DNA from 3 places in the Kitasatospora sp. cg17-2 genome. Region 2 is predicted to be linked to each of the others. Evidence: riboswitches for the same ligand, from Rfam matches in the RefSeq annotation. Region 2 holds a riboswitch; each other region holds the start of a gene.
The links. Region 2 has a riboswitch for S-adenosylmethionine ahead of ACW14Y_RS13540 (aminotransferase class V-fold PLP-dependent enzyme). Riboswitches for the same ligand answer to the same signal wherever they lie in the genome.

Region 1 (4,684 bases), 1.3 Mb from region 2:
CGTCGGACAGGGCGGCGCAGACCCAGACGGCGTCCGGGTCGTCGATCGCGGACAGCCCGGAGACCAGTCCGCCGCCGCCTCTGCGGAGGGTCAGTGTGCCGTCGTCCGCGGTGCCGAAGGACACCGGTCCCCGGTTGGACGCCACCAGGACGGGGGCGGTGCCGGTCGGATTCGAACGCTCGGTCGTGAGATCACCCATGGTTGGTTCGTTGCCGGGGGTCCGGGGCGGCAAACCCGCGGGACGGGTCATCGGCGTCGGGTGGCGTACTCGGGCACGGTGTGCATCGGCGGCCGCTCGGTCGCGGTGACCGGGTGGGTGTGGGCGGCGAAGGCGCGGGTCAGCGGGTCGCGGGTGAACTGGGTGAGCAGTGGGCGGACCAGGTCGGCGGAGGCCTTCAGCCGGTGGGTGCGGTCCAGTCTTTCCAGCGCGGTGCGGTAGATCGTGGCCGCCATCCGGCCGAGTGCCTGGGCGTCCTGGTGCCGGTGGTGGCGGATGCCGACGTCCACCTGGGCGAGCGCGTCCAGTCCGGCCGTCTCCAGGGCGTCGACGAGCAGGCCGAGCTCGACGCCGTAGCCGGTGGGGAAGGGCAGCCGTTCGAGCAGTGAGCGGCGGGCCGCGTACTCGCCGCCGAGCGGCTGGGCGAAACCGGCGAGTTCCGGCCAGTGCAGATTGAGCAGCGGACGGGCGACCAGTTCGGTGACCCGGCCGCCGCCGGCCGGCACCACCGCGCCGTCGGTCTCCAGCGGCCGGTCGTACATCGCCTTGACCAGCTGGAGGTCCGGATCGGTGAGCAGCGGGCCGATGATGCCGGAGACCAGGGCCGGGTCGAACTCGCGCAGGTCGGCGTCCACGAAGCAGACGATCTCGCCGCGGGTGACCAGCAGCGAACGCCACAGCACCTCGCCCTTGCCGGGGGCGGCGGGCAGCCGGGGCAGCACGGTGTCCCGGTGGACGACGGTGGCCCCGGCCTCGGCGGCGACCTCGGCGGTGGCGTCGACGGAACCGGAGTCGACCACGACCAGCTCGTCCACCAGCGGTAGTCGTTCCATCAGCTCCCGCCGGATGACCCGGACGATCTCGCCGACGGTGGCCTCCTCGTCCAGGGCGGGCAGGACGACGCTGACGGTGCCCGCCGGACCGAGGGCGCGCTTGGCGGCCGGGAGGGTGTGAACCGGTCGGTCGGCCGCGGTCCACGAGCGCCGGCGCAGCCAGGACGCGGTCTCGGGGAGGAGCGCGGGGGTCGGTTCGGCGGGCACGGTGCTCTCCTCGACGGATGGGGTCCCCCGGCCGGAGCCCGGGGGAGGTTGGGACGGGTCATCTCGCGTGGCGGACGGTCGGGTTCGGGGCCGACGCCTTCGGATACAGTCTTCGTACAGCGATCGGACCTTCGCACGCCGGGGTCTCCGCTGAGCAGAACCCACAACTTCACAGAGCTCATCCAGAGGGACTGAGGGAACGGCCCGTTGACGTCCCGGCAACCTTCTCGCACGGCTGGCTTCACGCCCCGGCGGGACAGGTGCCAATTCCGTCCCGGGCGCGACCGCGTCACGGGGAAGATGAGGAGAGAGGCCTCCGCCCATCATGGCTATCGACACCGTCGCACCTTCCCCCAACCTTCGGCCGGGGGGACCCCCATCCGTCGACCTCGGCCCCGCCACCGCGCTGTCCTGTCGCGAGTGCGGCACCCGGTTCCCGCTCGGTCCCAGCTTCGCCTGTCTCGAGTGTTTCGGTCCGCTGGAGATCGCCTACGACTTCGGCAGCGAGGGCGCCGAGGAGCTGCGCAAGCGGATCGAGGCCGGTCCGTCGTCGATCTGGCGCTACGCGCCGCTGCTGCCCGTCCCGGCCGACGTGGCGACCAAGCCGAACCTCAACCCGGGGTGGACCCCGCTGGTGAAGGCGGACAACCTGGGCCGCGAGCTCGGCTTCACCGGGCAGCTGCACATCAAGGACGACTCCGGGAACCCCACCCACTCCTTCAAGGACCGCGTGGTGGCCTGCGCCATCGAGGCGGCCCGGGCGTTCGGCTACACCACGCTGTCCTGCTCGTCGACCGGCAACCTGGCCGGCGCGGTCGGCGCGGCGGCGGCCCGGGCGGGCTTCCGGTCCTGCGTGTTCATCCCGCACGACCTGGAGCAGGGCAAGGTCGTGATGGCCGGGGTGTACGGCGGCGAGCTGGTCGGCATCGAGGGCAACTACGACGATGTGAACCGCTTCTGCTCGGAGCTGATCGGCGACCCGGCCGGCGAGGGCTGGGGCTTCGTCAACGTCAATCTGCGGCCGTACTACGGCGAGGGCTCCAAGACGCTCGCCTACGAGATCTGCGAGCAGCTCGGCTGGCGGCTGCCGGAGCAGATCGTGATCCCGGTCGCCTCGGGCTCCCAGCTCACCAAGATCGACAAGGGTCTGCAGGAGCTGATCAAGCTGGGCCTGGTCGAGGACCGGCCGTACCGGATCTTCGGCGCCCAGGCCGAGGGCTGCTCGCCGGTCTCGGCGGCCTACAAGGCCGGCCACGACGTGATCCGGCCGGTCAAGCCGGACACCATCGCCAAGTCGCTGGCGATCGGCAACCCGGCCGACGGCCCGTACGTGCTGGACATCGCCCGGCGCACCGGCGGCGCGGTGGAGGACGTCACGGACGAGGAGGTCGTGGCGGCGATCCGGCTGCTGGCCCGGACCGAGGGCATCTTCGCGGAGACCGCGGGCGGCGTGACCGTCGGCGTGCTCAGGAAGCTGGTCGAGACCGGGCAGCTGGACCCGTCGAAGGAGACCGTCGCCATCAACACCGGTGACGGGCTGAAGACCCTCGACGCGGTCTCCGAGGCCGGCATGACCGCCGTCATCCGGCCGACCCTGGACGCCTTCCGGGGCGCCGGCCTGGCCTCCGCCTGATTCCGCCGCCCCCCGATCGACCCGTTCCGCGCCCGTAACGAGGAGACCCCCATGAGCGCCAACGTCCGCATCCCGACCATCCTGCGCACCTACACCGGCGGTGTCAGCGAGGTGCCCGCCGAGGGCGCCACGCTGGGCGAGGTGATCGCCGACCTGGAGCGCAACCACGCCGGGATCGCCGCGCGGATCCTCGACGACACCGGCAAGCTGCGCCGTTTCGTCAATGTCTATGTGAACGACGACGACGTGCGGTTCGCCGAGGGCCTGGAGACGGAGATCAAGGACGGCGCGAGCATTTCGATCATCCCGGCGGTCGCCGGCGGGTGATCCGCGGGCGGTCCGTTCCCCCCGGGGCGGGCGCGTCGTCGAAGGCCGTCCGCGGCACGGAATTCCGTGCCGCGGACGGCCGTGCGCATTTTGGCGGGAATATCTTCGGTCCCGGGCGGAGTAAAGTGTCGCTGGACCGGGAACAGGGCGCGCCCGTCCCCCTGGTCCGGGAACGAATCCACCGCACCGCCACCACCGCCGGCTCCCCTCCGGCGGGAGTCGCGAGGGACCCGGGACCTGGATACATGTCAGGCCGGTGTCAGAATTCTGGCGGGGATTTCTGGTAATACGTCCGCTATGTCCGGCGGAGAATGCAGGACTTTCTCCCGATTGCGCCCGTCCTGTCCTGCGCTGCCGCGGGTGAATTCCCCGCCATTGACCCTGTTGCAGAGGGCGTCGATCCGGATACATTCAGCCGCGGTCGACGCAATCGCCCGTTCGCCGGATGCCGTTCGGCGTCATCGGGAGGATTGTGGCGTGCGCGGCTGCGCCCAGGGGGGGTTCCCCGGGCCGGCCTCCAACCAGACCCGGGCCCGCAGACCTGCGGGCGCGTGAAGGGCCAGCACAGCACTAGGGGAGTTCGGAATGGCTCAGGGCACCGTCAAGTGGTTCAACGCGGAGAAGGGTTACGGCTTCATCGCGGTCGACGGTGGTGCGGACGTCTTCGTCCACTACAGCGCGATCCAGATGGACGGCTACCGCACCCTTGAGGAGGGCCAGCGGGTCGAGTTCGAGATCTCTCAGGGGCAGAAGGGTCCGCAGGCGGACATGGTCCGCGCGGCGGTCTGACCTTTCCGACACCCGGGAGCTCTGCTCGGCCCATCGGCTGGCGCACCTCTTGATTCTCACGGCGGGCCCGTGCGACCTCGGTCGTACGGGCCCGCCGCCGTGTCCCGCCGTGTCCGTCGCTCCGTCCGCCGTCGTGCCCGGGGCGCTGCGGGCGGGGGTGGATCCGGGCCGGTGGGAGGCGGTCGGGGGCGGTCCCGGGCGGGCGCGCGGGGCGGGCGGCGCGGCTCGCGGATTGCCCGATTGGGCTTGCACTCACCCACCCGGAGTGCTAATCATTGGCGTTAGCACTCACAGCTTGAGAGTGACAGCGGACCGGGTCGGTGAGGCCCCAGGGAGCGGTAGGGGAATGGACCCCCGCACACCAGGGCCGTCCGTCGCGGGCACCCCTTGGTCCGAGCAGTCGACCGTGTCCCGGAGGACCACTTCTGATGGCCAAGATCATCGCCTTTGATGAGGAAGCTCGCCGCGGCCTTGAGCGTGGCATGAACCAGCTTGCCGACGCAGTGAAGGTCACGCTCGGCCCCAAGGGCCGCAACGTCGTTCTGGAGAAGAAGTGGGGCGCCCCCACGATCACCAACGACGGTGTCTCCATCGCCAAGGAGATCGAGCTCGAGGACCCGTACGAGAAGATCGGCGCGGAGCTCGTCAAGGAGGTCGCCAAGAAGACCGACGACGTCG
Region 2 (4,684 bases):
TGAGGGCGTGCGCCTTCTCGGTCCAGAACTCCGGCCCCTTGACGGAGCGGAGCGTGAAGTACATCGCGAAGAGGGCCGCGAAGAACATCAACTCGGAACTGAGCCAGACGATCGTTCCGACGCTGACCATGTTCGGCCGGTTGACCGATCCGTGCGCGTGCCCGGTTTCTACTGCTGTTGCTGTCGCCACGACGGACATTATGTCGGTCCCTTATTCCGTCTTCACGTCGGGGGGTCACCCTCGGAGTGTCCGGTGCGTGCGGTATGCCCCCCTGGGGCCCGACGGGGCGTCCGTACTGCCGCTGAGCAGCGGCGTGTCCCTTTTCTGACGGTTGCTCGAAAGGCCCGTCCGGGCCCTGTCCGGCGTGTCGTGGCGGGCTTCCGGGGGTTGCCGGAGGTAAGGGGAAGTTCCACTCGTCCGCCGTACGGGTGGACCGTGCGGGCGGGGGTGACGCGCCCTGCTCCGCCCGGACCAGTCGCGGGCGCGGCGCCGTCGCGAAGAGATCGCGCGGGAGGGGCTCGGCGGGCGGTGATCGGGAGTAGCATCCGGGGAGAGGCGAACGTGGTCCGGATCACACGTGAGGGAGCAGGGCCCATGGCGTACACGACCGACGAGACGCTGACCGTTCTCGTCTACAGCCACGACCGAACCACCCGTGAGCAGGTGCTGACCGCTCTCGGGCGGCGGCCCGCGGAGGACCTCCCGGAGCTGGCCTACCTGGAGTGCGCGACCACCCCCGCGGTGCTCAAGGCGCTGGAGAAGGGTGGCGTCGACCTCTGCGTCCTGGACGGTGAGGCGGTGCCGGCCGGCGGGCTCGGGCTCGCGCGGCAGCTGAAGGACGAGATCTACGGTTGCCCGCCGGTGCTGGTGCTGATCGGCCGGCCGCAGGACTCCTGGCTGGCCGCCTGGAGCCGGGCCGACGCGGCGATCTCCCAGCCGGTGGACCCGGTGGCGCTGGCCGAGGCCGCCGCCACGCTGCTGCGGGCCCGGCTGGCCAAGCGGGCGCCCGCCGCCCGTTAGGCCGGGTCCCGGCCCGGTCTCCCGCCCCGCGTCCCACCCGGCGTCTCACGACAAGAGAAGAAGGGTGAACGGCGGAGCCCCGGCGGCCCGCCGCTCGATAGGCTGACTCCGTCCCTACGTCCTTCCCCGGTGAGCCGGGGCAGCGAGAGCTGGAGTCAGCCATGGTGAACGTGCAGCCTGCGAACGGTGGTAGCGACCCCGCGCAGGTGGTCCGCTCCTGGCCGGACATCCTGTCGGCGCTGCTGAGGGGGGAGGACCTCGACCGCTCGGCCACCGCGTGGGCGATGGACCGGATCATGAGCGGCGAGGCCTCTCCGGTGCAGGTGGCCGGGTTCATGGTGGCGCTGCGGGCCAAGGGCGAGACGGTCGACGAGATCTCCGGACTGGTCGACTCGATGTACGCGCACGCCGAGCCGCTGGACATCCCCGGCCCGGCGGTGGACATCGTCGGCACCGGCGGCGACCGGGCCAAGACCGTGAACATCTCCACCATGTCCGCGATCGTCGCCGCCGCGGCCGGGGCCAAGGTGGTCAAGCACGGCAACCGGGCCGCCTCCTCGTCCAGCGGCTCCTCGGACGTGCTGGAGAAGCTGGGCATCAGCCTGGACCTCCGGCCGCGCCGGGTCGCCGAGATCGCCGAGGAGGTCGGGCTCACCTTCTGCTTCGCCGCGACCTTCCACCCGTCGATGCGGCACGCCGCGCCGGCCCGGCGCGACCTCGGGGTGCCCACCGCGTTCAACATCCTGGGGCCGCTGACCAACCCGGCCCGGGTGACGGCGCACGCGATCGGCTGCTTCGACACCCGGCTGGCGGCGCTGATCGCCGGCGTGCTCGCCCGGCGCGGTGCCACCGCGCTGGTCTTCCGGGGCGACGACGGACTGGACGAGCTGACGATCACCACCACCTCGCGGGTGTGGGTGGTCCGCGACGGCGCCGTCACCGAGACCGTGTTCGACCCGCGCGAGGTCGGCATCGAGCCGGTCGGCATCGAGGCGCTGCGCGGCGCGGACCCGGCGTACAACGCCGAGGTCGCGCGCCGGGTGCTCGCCGGGGAGCACGGGCCGGTCCGGGACGCGGTGCTGCTGAACTCGGCGGCCGCACTGGTGGCGCTGGACCTCACCGACGCCCCGCTCGTCGAGCAGATCGGCGCGGCCATGCGGCGTACCGCGGCGGCCGTCGACTCGGGTGCCGCGCGGGACCTGCTGAAGCACTGGTCGGAGGCCACCGCCCGGGTGTGACAAGGCGGTTGGGGCCCATCGGGAATCCTCCCGGTGGGCCCCGACGTGTGTCCGGGATGTGGACCCTTGTTTGACCGGGGGGCGGACCGGATCTACAGTCTTGGCCAGGTCATGAGTGACAGCGACAAGCCCCAGCTTGCTGTCCGGCAACCCTCCTTCCGTGGCGGGGTGCCCTGGGTGAGGACCGGGCCGTGCGGCGAGCCGTCCGCGTGGCAAGCGCGGACACCCGGATGACTACGCACTCCCGGGGTCCCTGACCCGTAGACGGAGTGCATCCCCGTGTCTGTTGCTACCGACCTCCTCGCCCCCCTCCCCGTTCTCGGCCACGACGTCGAGGTCCCGCTCGCCAACGGTGACAAGGTCGCCTACGCGGCGCTCGACTACGCCGCCAGCGCCCCGGCGCTCCAGCGGGTCTGGGACGAGGTCGCCGCCTACGCCCCCTACTACGGCAGCGTGCACCGCGGCGCCGGCTACCTGTCCCAGCTCTCCACCGACCTGTTCGAGCAGAGCCGCCGCACCGTCGCCGAGTTCCTGGACCTGCGCGAGGGCGACCAGGTGGTCTTCACCCGCGCCACCACCGACTCGCTCAACCTGCTGGCCGGCGCCGTCCCGGCCGGGACCCAGGTGTTCGCCTTCGAGACCGAGCACCACGCCTCGCTGCTGCCCTGGGCGCACGCCGGTCTGACCGTCACCTGTCTGCGCGCCCCCCGCTCGCACGCCGAGGCCGTCGCCGCCTTCGACGCCGCGCTCGCCGAGGCGCCCGAGGGCCCGAAGCTGCTCTGCGTCACCGGCGCCTCGAACGTCACCGGCGAGCTCTGGCCGGTCGCCGAGCTGACCAGGACCGCCCACCGGTACGGCGCCCGGGTGGTGCTGGACGCCGCGCAGCTGGCCCCGCACCACCGGGTCTCGGTGCGCGAGCTGGGGGTCGACTGGATCGCCTTCTCCGGCCACAAGCTGTACGCGCCGTTCGGCGCCGGGGTGCTGGCCGGCCGCGCCGACTGGCTGGACGAGGCCGAGCCGTACCTGGCCGGCGGCGGCGCCACCCGCACGGTGGCCCGGGAGACCGACGGCTCGGTGGCCGTGCAGTGGCACACCGGCCCGGCCCGGCACGAGGCCGGCTCCCCGAACGTCATCGGCGTGTACGCGATCGCGGCGGCCTGCCGGGCGCTCACCGAGGCCGGGTTCGACGCGCTGGAGGCGCGCGAGCGGGCGCTGGTCGCCCGGCTGAAGGCCGGTCTGGCGGAGGTCCCCGAGGTCAGGGTGCTGAGCCTGTTCGGTGCCGACGCCGACCGGGTGGGCGTGCTGTCCTTCGTCGTCCGGGGCTGGAACAGCTCGCACTTCTCGGCCGCGCTGTCCGCGGAGTACGGCATCGGCGTGCGGGACGGCCTGTTCTGCGCCCACCCGCTGGTGCGCACGCTGCTCGGCGACGAGGAGGCCGCGCCCTCGGAGTGCGGCGCGCCGGAGGCCTCGCTGCCGGGCGAGCGCAGCCTGAACGCGATCCGGGTGAGCTTCGGCGCCGGTACTCCGGACGAGCACGTGGACCGGTTCCTGACCGCCGTCCGCGAGCTGGTCACGGACGGCGCGGCGTGGAGCTACCGGAACGAGGGCGGCCGCTGCGTCGCGGACACCCGCCGGGAGGGCTGAGGCCCCGTCGGGCTCGGCCGCGCCTCGGCTCGGTCGGGCCTCCGCTCGGTCGGGCCTCCGCCGGGCTACTCCTCCAGGCCGATCGCGAAGGCGGCCTCCAGGTCGTGCTGGGAGTAGGTGCGGAAGGCGATCTGGGTCTCGGTGTGCGCCACGCCCGGGACCTTGTTCAGCCGGCCGGGGATCACCTCGGCGAGGTCGTCGTGCCGGCGCACCCGCACCATCGCGACCAGGTCGTAGCCGCCGGTCACCGAGTAGACCTCGCTGACGCCCTCGATGGCGGCGATCGCCTCGGCGATCTCCGGGATGCGGTCGACGCTGGTCTTGATCAGGACGATGGCGGTGATCACGGTGGCGTACTCCTTTGTGAGGTGCCGCCAGGGTAGCGGGCGTCGGTCGCACCGTCGCGGGGGCGGGTGCGGCGGGGTCGGCGGGGTCGGCGCTCGGCCAGGGTGCAGGCGTAGAGGAAGCCCGCCCCGAAGCCGATCACGTGCACCAGGTACGCCACCCCCGGTCCGGCCGAGTGCACCGACCACCACTGGAGCGCGAACCAGAGGCCCAGCACCAGCCAGGCCGGGAACCGCAGCGGCAGGAAGAGCAGCAGCGGGACGAGCGTGGTGACCCGCGCGTGCGGGTGGAAGCGCAGGTAGGCGCCGAGCACGGCGGAGATCGCCCCCGAGGCGCCGATCAGCACCCGGGTCGAGTCCGCCGAGTGCGCCTCGGCCAGCGCGAAGCCGTAGGTGGTCAGCGCGCCGGCCGCCAGATAGAAGAGGAGGAACCGGGG
Region 3 (4,684 bases), 5.0 Mb from region 2:
CGACGCGACAGGCCGCCTACGAGCTCTTTACGCCCAATAATTCCGGACAACGCTCGCACCCTACGTATTACCGCGGCTGCTGGCACGTAGTTAGCCGGTGCTTCTTCTGCAGGTACCGTCACTTGCGCTTCTTCCCTGCTGAAAGAGGTTTACAACCCGAAGGCCGTCATCCCTCACGCGGCGTCGCTGCATCAGGCTTTCGCCCATTGTGCAATATTCCCCACTGCTGCCTCCCGTAGGAGTCTGGGCCGTGTCTCAGTCCCAGTGTGGCCGGTCGCCCTCTCAGGCCGGCTACCCGTCGTCGCCTTGGTAGGCCATTACCCCACCAACAAGCTGATAGGCCGCGGGCTCATCCTGCACCGCCGGAGCTTTACACCCGGGACCATGCGGTCCCAGGTCATATCCGGTATTAGACCCCGTTTCCAGGGCTTGTCCCAGAGTGCAGGGCAGATTGCCCACGTGTTACTCACCCGTTCGCCACTGATCCACCCCGAAGGGCTTCACCGTTCGACTTGCATGTGTTAAGCACGCCGCCAGCGTTCGTCCTGAGCCAGGATCAAACTCTCCGTGAATGATTACCCGTAATCGGGTCGGCACTCGCGTCGAGCGGCACGGCAACCACCGGAATAGGGCGGCCCCGCGCACTGCGTCCTCGCTAGTGTTTTACTTCAAAAGGAATCTCCAACCCCGGAAGAATCCGAGGCCGGGGATGTCAACATATCTGGCGTTGACTTTTGGCACGCTGTTGAGTTCTCAAGGAACGGACACTTCCTTCAGGCGGCTTTCACACCGGCCCTCCGGGCGCTTCGTTCTTTCGTGTTCCCAGCCTATCAGATGTTTTCCGTGCCGTTCCCGGCGCTTCCTTCATCCAACTCGCTGCTGTCTTCTGCGGCTTGACGCCCCGTCCGACGTTCCAAACTCTAGCCGACCCCCGCTCCGAAAAGCGAATCCGGCCGCAATCCCCACAAATGGACACGACAAAGAAACCCGAAGCCGGGTGACGATGTTATTTCCAGAGGATTGGCCGCCTCGGGACCGTCCGCGCTGTTGCGTGTCCGGTGCTCCCTGCCAGGCGACTGGGCGACAGTACTCCGCCTGCGCGCCCAGAACAAATCGCGCCCGGCCGGGCCGGGAGCACCGCCGGGGTGCGGCCGCGGCCTCGGTCGCGGGGGCGGACAGACCTCCCCGCGACCGGGGCGCGTCAGGTGACGCGGAGGGCCTCGGTGAGACGGTCGGCCGCCTCGACGACCGTCTGCGAGAGCAGGGCTCCGGGGTGGCGGGTGAGCCGTTCGATCGGACCGGAGACGGTGACGGCGGCCACCACCCGGTTGGCCGGGCCCCGGACCGGCGCGGAGACGGACGCGACGCCCAGCTCGCGTTCCCCGATCGACTGGGCCCAGCCCCGGCGCCGGACACCGCTCAGCGCCGTCGCCGTGAAGCGGGCCCCCTGGAGGCCCCGGTGGAGCCGCTCGGGCTCCTCCCAGGCCAGCAGGACCTGGGCGGCGGCGCCGACCTTCATCGGGAGGGTGACCCCCACCGGGACGGTGTCGCGCAGGCCGGAGAGTCGCTCGGCGGCGGCCACGCAGATCCGGACGCCGCCCTGCCGGCGGTAGAGCTGGGCGCTCTCCCCACTGACGTCGCGCAGCCGGGCGAGGACCGGACCGGCGGCCGCCAGCAGCCGGTCCTCCCCGGCGGCCGCCGAGAGCTCGCCGAGCCGGGGGCCGAGGATGAAGCGGCCCTCCACGTCCCGGGCGACCAGCCGGTGCTGTTCGAGTGCGACGGCGAGCCGGTGCGCCGTGGGCCGGGCCAGGCCGGTCACCGCGACGAGTCCGGCCAGGGTGGCCGGACCGGCCTCCAGGGTGCCGAGGATCGAGGTGACCTTGTCGAGCACGCCGACGCCGCTCGTGTTCTCCATGGGATGTCTCCGTCTCAGGTCCCGCGAGCCGCCCGGGGCGCGCTCGCGGAGGCCCCCCGCGGGGAGCCGGGGGGTGGTCAGCGAGGGCGGGCCGCAGAAGTCGGCCGATTGGCTGCGCCGGGCACGAGACGGGTACGCGAAAGGTCCGGGACGGGAAGCGCCCGGGGGAAGGACAGCACAGAGAGCACCGTGTCTCCTCATCTTTCCCGCGCCACATTGGCGACAGGCCGGAGTTGGCACTGATCCCGCACGGCACGGCGCGTACTTCGGACGCCGGGTCGAACGGGGAGCTGCCGGGGCTTCGTAGGGCCGGTCCCTCCACCCCTCTGGATGATTCGCGAGGAACGATACAAGACTCCCCCTCCCGCCCGCCAAGCCCGCCCCCCGGCTGCGGCCGGGCAGTGCCCGCGCCCGGCCCGGCGCTGTCGGCGCGGTGTCCTACAGTCGGGCCGCATGACGACCTTGATCACCGAGGGCGGCCCGGTCGCGGCCGACACGACGGTCACCCGCGTCGGCGGCGTGCCGCTCGCCCCGCCCGGCACCGCCTGGCCGTCCTGTGCCGATTGCGGCGGCCCGCTGCAGTTCCTCGCGCAGATCGTGCTGGACGGGTCCGGCGCCGCCGTCACCGGAGGTCCGGGGCAGCAGGACCGGCTGCTGGTGCTGTTCGCCTGCCAGAACCGTCCGGGTGTCTGCCAGGACTGGGAGGCCCGCTCGGGCGCCAACCTCGCACTGGTCCTCCCGGCCCAGGGGCTGGTGCCGATCCCCCTTCCGGGGCCGGCCGACCTCGACGAGAACGGGGAGGAGGACGACACCCCGGACGACCCCGACGAGAACGACCCCGACGAGGACGAGTTCGAGGACGACGAGGACGACGACGAGGACGAGGTCCTGCTCCTCGGCGCCACCCGCGCCGTCGAACCCCAACTCCTCCCGGACGCCCCGGACTTCGACAGCGCCCGCGCCGCCTGGGCGGCCCGGACCGGCCGTCCCCGGAACCACGTCCTCGGCCAGCTCAACGGCACACCCGCCTGGCTCCAGTACGACCGGACGCCGAGCTGTGCGACCTGCGCGGAGCCGATGCGGCTCGCCGTCCAGCTCCAGGAGGGCCCCGATCCCCTCACCGCCATGAACTTCGGCAGCGGCCGGGCCTACGCCTTCACCTGCTCCCCCTGCTCCGACGCGGCGTTCCTCTGGCAGTGCTGAACCCCGAGGGCCTTCCGGGCCCCTGAATCACGCCCCCGCCGCTCTCGCCCTCACCCGGTCCGGCCGCCGGCGCGCTGGGCCCGGTGGGCGGCGACGCGGACGCGGGTGGCGCAGCGCGGTGTGCAGAAGCGCTGCGGGTCGCGGCGGCCGGCGTCGATGAAGAAGCGGTCGCAGCCGGGTGCGGCGCACCGGCCCCAGGCGCAGGAGCCGCGTTCGCTCAGCCACAGGCCGAGGGCGAGGGCGGCGGTGGAGAGCAGCCAGTGGGTGAGGCCGGCGGCGGGGGGTGCCTGGGTGTGCAGGGACCAGGGCCGGCCGGGGAGGCGGACGAGGCGGGGGCGGGCCGGGTACTGGTCGAGCAGGGTGTTGATCGCCTCGGCGGCCTCGTCCTCGTCGCGTGTGCCGAGGATGCGGATCAAGTGGTCCGTGGCGGTGCGGAGTTCCCGGGCGTCGGCGTCGGTGAGCCGGAAGGGCGGCCCGCCGTGGCGTTCCAGGAGGCCCTGGAGTTCGGCGGCGCCCGCTTCCGGGTCGGCCCGGACGGTGTTCGCGAGTTCGGTGACGAAGTGCAGGCCGCGGGGGTTGCCGCCGCTGAGGTCGTCGGTCATGGCGTGGTCTCTCCGATCGTCCGCCGCAGCTTCCCACGGTGCCGCGCTCCCGCTCCTACCCGCTCATGGTAACTTCGAAATCGAATATTAGCCGTTACAACGGTCTGGAGTGGCATGCGACCCGTGCGATCCCGATTCCCCGCGGCGACGCCCGTACTGATCGTCGGCGGAGGCCCGGTCGGCCTGACCCTGTCCCTCCTGCTCTCCGCCCACCGCGTGCGGCACCTGCTGGTCGAGGCCCGTCCCGGCACCTCGCTGCACCCCAAGGCCCGTGGGGTTTCGGCACGTTCGATGGAGATCTTCCGGAGCCTCGGCCTGGAGGAGGAGATCCGGCGGGCCGGGCTCCCGGCCTCGCACGTGCGCTTCTACCGGGGCCGGAGCCTGGTCGACCCGGACTTCGTCCGCACCGAAGCGGCGCACGGGCCGACGGACAGGACGGCGGACGGGGCGGCGGCGGGGGCCGAACGCACCCCCGCGCCGGGCCTGATCTGCTCCCAGGACGCCCTGGAGGCCGTGCTGCTCCGCCGGGCCCGTGAACTCGCCCCCGACGCCGTCGAGTTCGCCACCCGCCTGGTCGCCTTCACCGAGGACGGGCAGGGTGTACTGGCGACCCTGGAGGGCCGGGCCACCGGTCACCGACGGACCGTGCGCGCCGACTGGCTGGTCGGCTGCGACGGCGCGGCGAGCACCGTCCGCTCCGGTGCCGGGATCGCGATGGAGGGGCCGACCGGCCTCGGCCACTACCTCAGCGTCCGCTTCGAGGCGCCGCTCGGCGAGGTCGTGGCCGACCGGGCCAGTGCCTCGTACTTCCTCACCGAGCCGGGCCGCGGCGGCTTCATGGCCGTGGACAACGACCGCCACTGGATCTACCAGTACCCGTTCGACCCCGTGGCCGGCGGAGTCCCCGAGGCCCTGGGCGACCATCGGCAGCTGGCGCGCCTGGTCCGGGAGGCCGCCGGCCTGC

Region 1: another riboswitch for S-adenosylmethionine. It lies ahead of thrC (threonine synthase); the one in region 2 lies ahead of ACW14Y_RS13540 (aminotransferase class V-fold PLP-dependent enzyme).
Region 3: another riboswitch for S-adenosylmethionine. It lies ahead of ACW14Y_RS34955 (IclR family transcriptional regulator); the one in region 2 lies ahead of ACW14Y_RS13540 (aminotransferase class V-fold PLP-dependent enzyme).

The regions. Positions count from the first base shown of each region.
Region 1 covers NZ_CM132923.1:4,616,305-4,620,988, reverse strand. Annotated here, with positions in the region: gene ACW14Y_RS19415 (alpha,alpha-trehalose-phosphate synthase (UDP-forming)) at 1-199, opposite strand, end outside; gene ACW14Y_RS19410 (glucosyl-3-phosphoglycerate synthase) at 247-1,257, opposite strand; SAM riboswitch class I at 1,433-1,564, shown strand; gene thrC (threonine synthase) at 1,583-2,890, shown strand; gene ACW14Y_RS19400 (ubiquitin-like small modifier protein 1) at 2,942-3,217, shown strand; gene ACW14Y_RS19395 (cold-shock protein) at 3,803-4,006, shown strand; gene groL (chaperonin GroEL) at 4,435-4,684, shown strand, end outside.
Region 2 covers NZ_CM132923.1:3,314,751-3,319,434, reverse strand. Annotated here, with positions in the region: gene ctaE (aa3-type cytochrome oxidase subunit III) at 1-199, opposite strand, end outside; gene ACW14Y_RS13550 (hypothetical protein) at 596-1,021, shown strand; gene trpD (anthranilate phosphoribosyltransferase) at 1,183-2,259, shown strand; SAM riboswitch class IV at 2,367-2,484, shown strand; gene ACW14Y_RS13540 (aminotransferase class V-fold PLP-dependent enzyme) at 2,539-3,903, shown strand; gene ACW14Y_RS13535 (Lrp/AsnC ligand binding domain-containing protein) at 3,969-4,250, opposite strand; gene ACW14Y_RS13530 (rhomboid family intramembrane serine protease) at 4,247-4,684, opposite strand, start outside.
Region 3 covers NZ_CM132923.1:8,325,329-8,330,012, reverse strand. Annotated here, with positions in the region: rRNA gene ACW14Y_RS34960 (16S ribosomal RNA) at 1-572, opposite strand, end outside; gene ACW14Y_RS34955 (IclR family transcriptional regulator) at 1,202-1,915, opposite strand; SAM riboswitch class I at 2,110-2,252, opposite strand; gene ACW14Y_RS34950 (hypothetical protein) at 2,369-3,118, shown strand; gene ACW14Y_RS34945 (CGNR zinc finger domain-containing protein) at 3,169-3,720, opposite strand; gene ACW14Y_RS34940 (FAD-dependent monooxygenase) at 3,844-4,684, shown strand, end outside.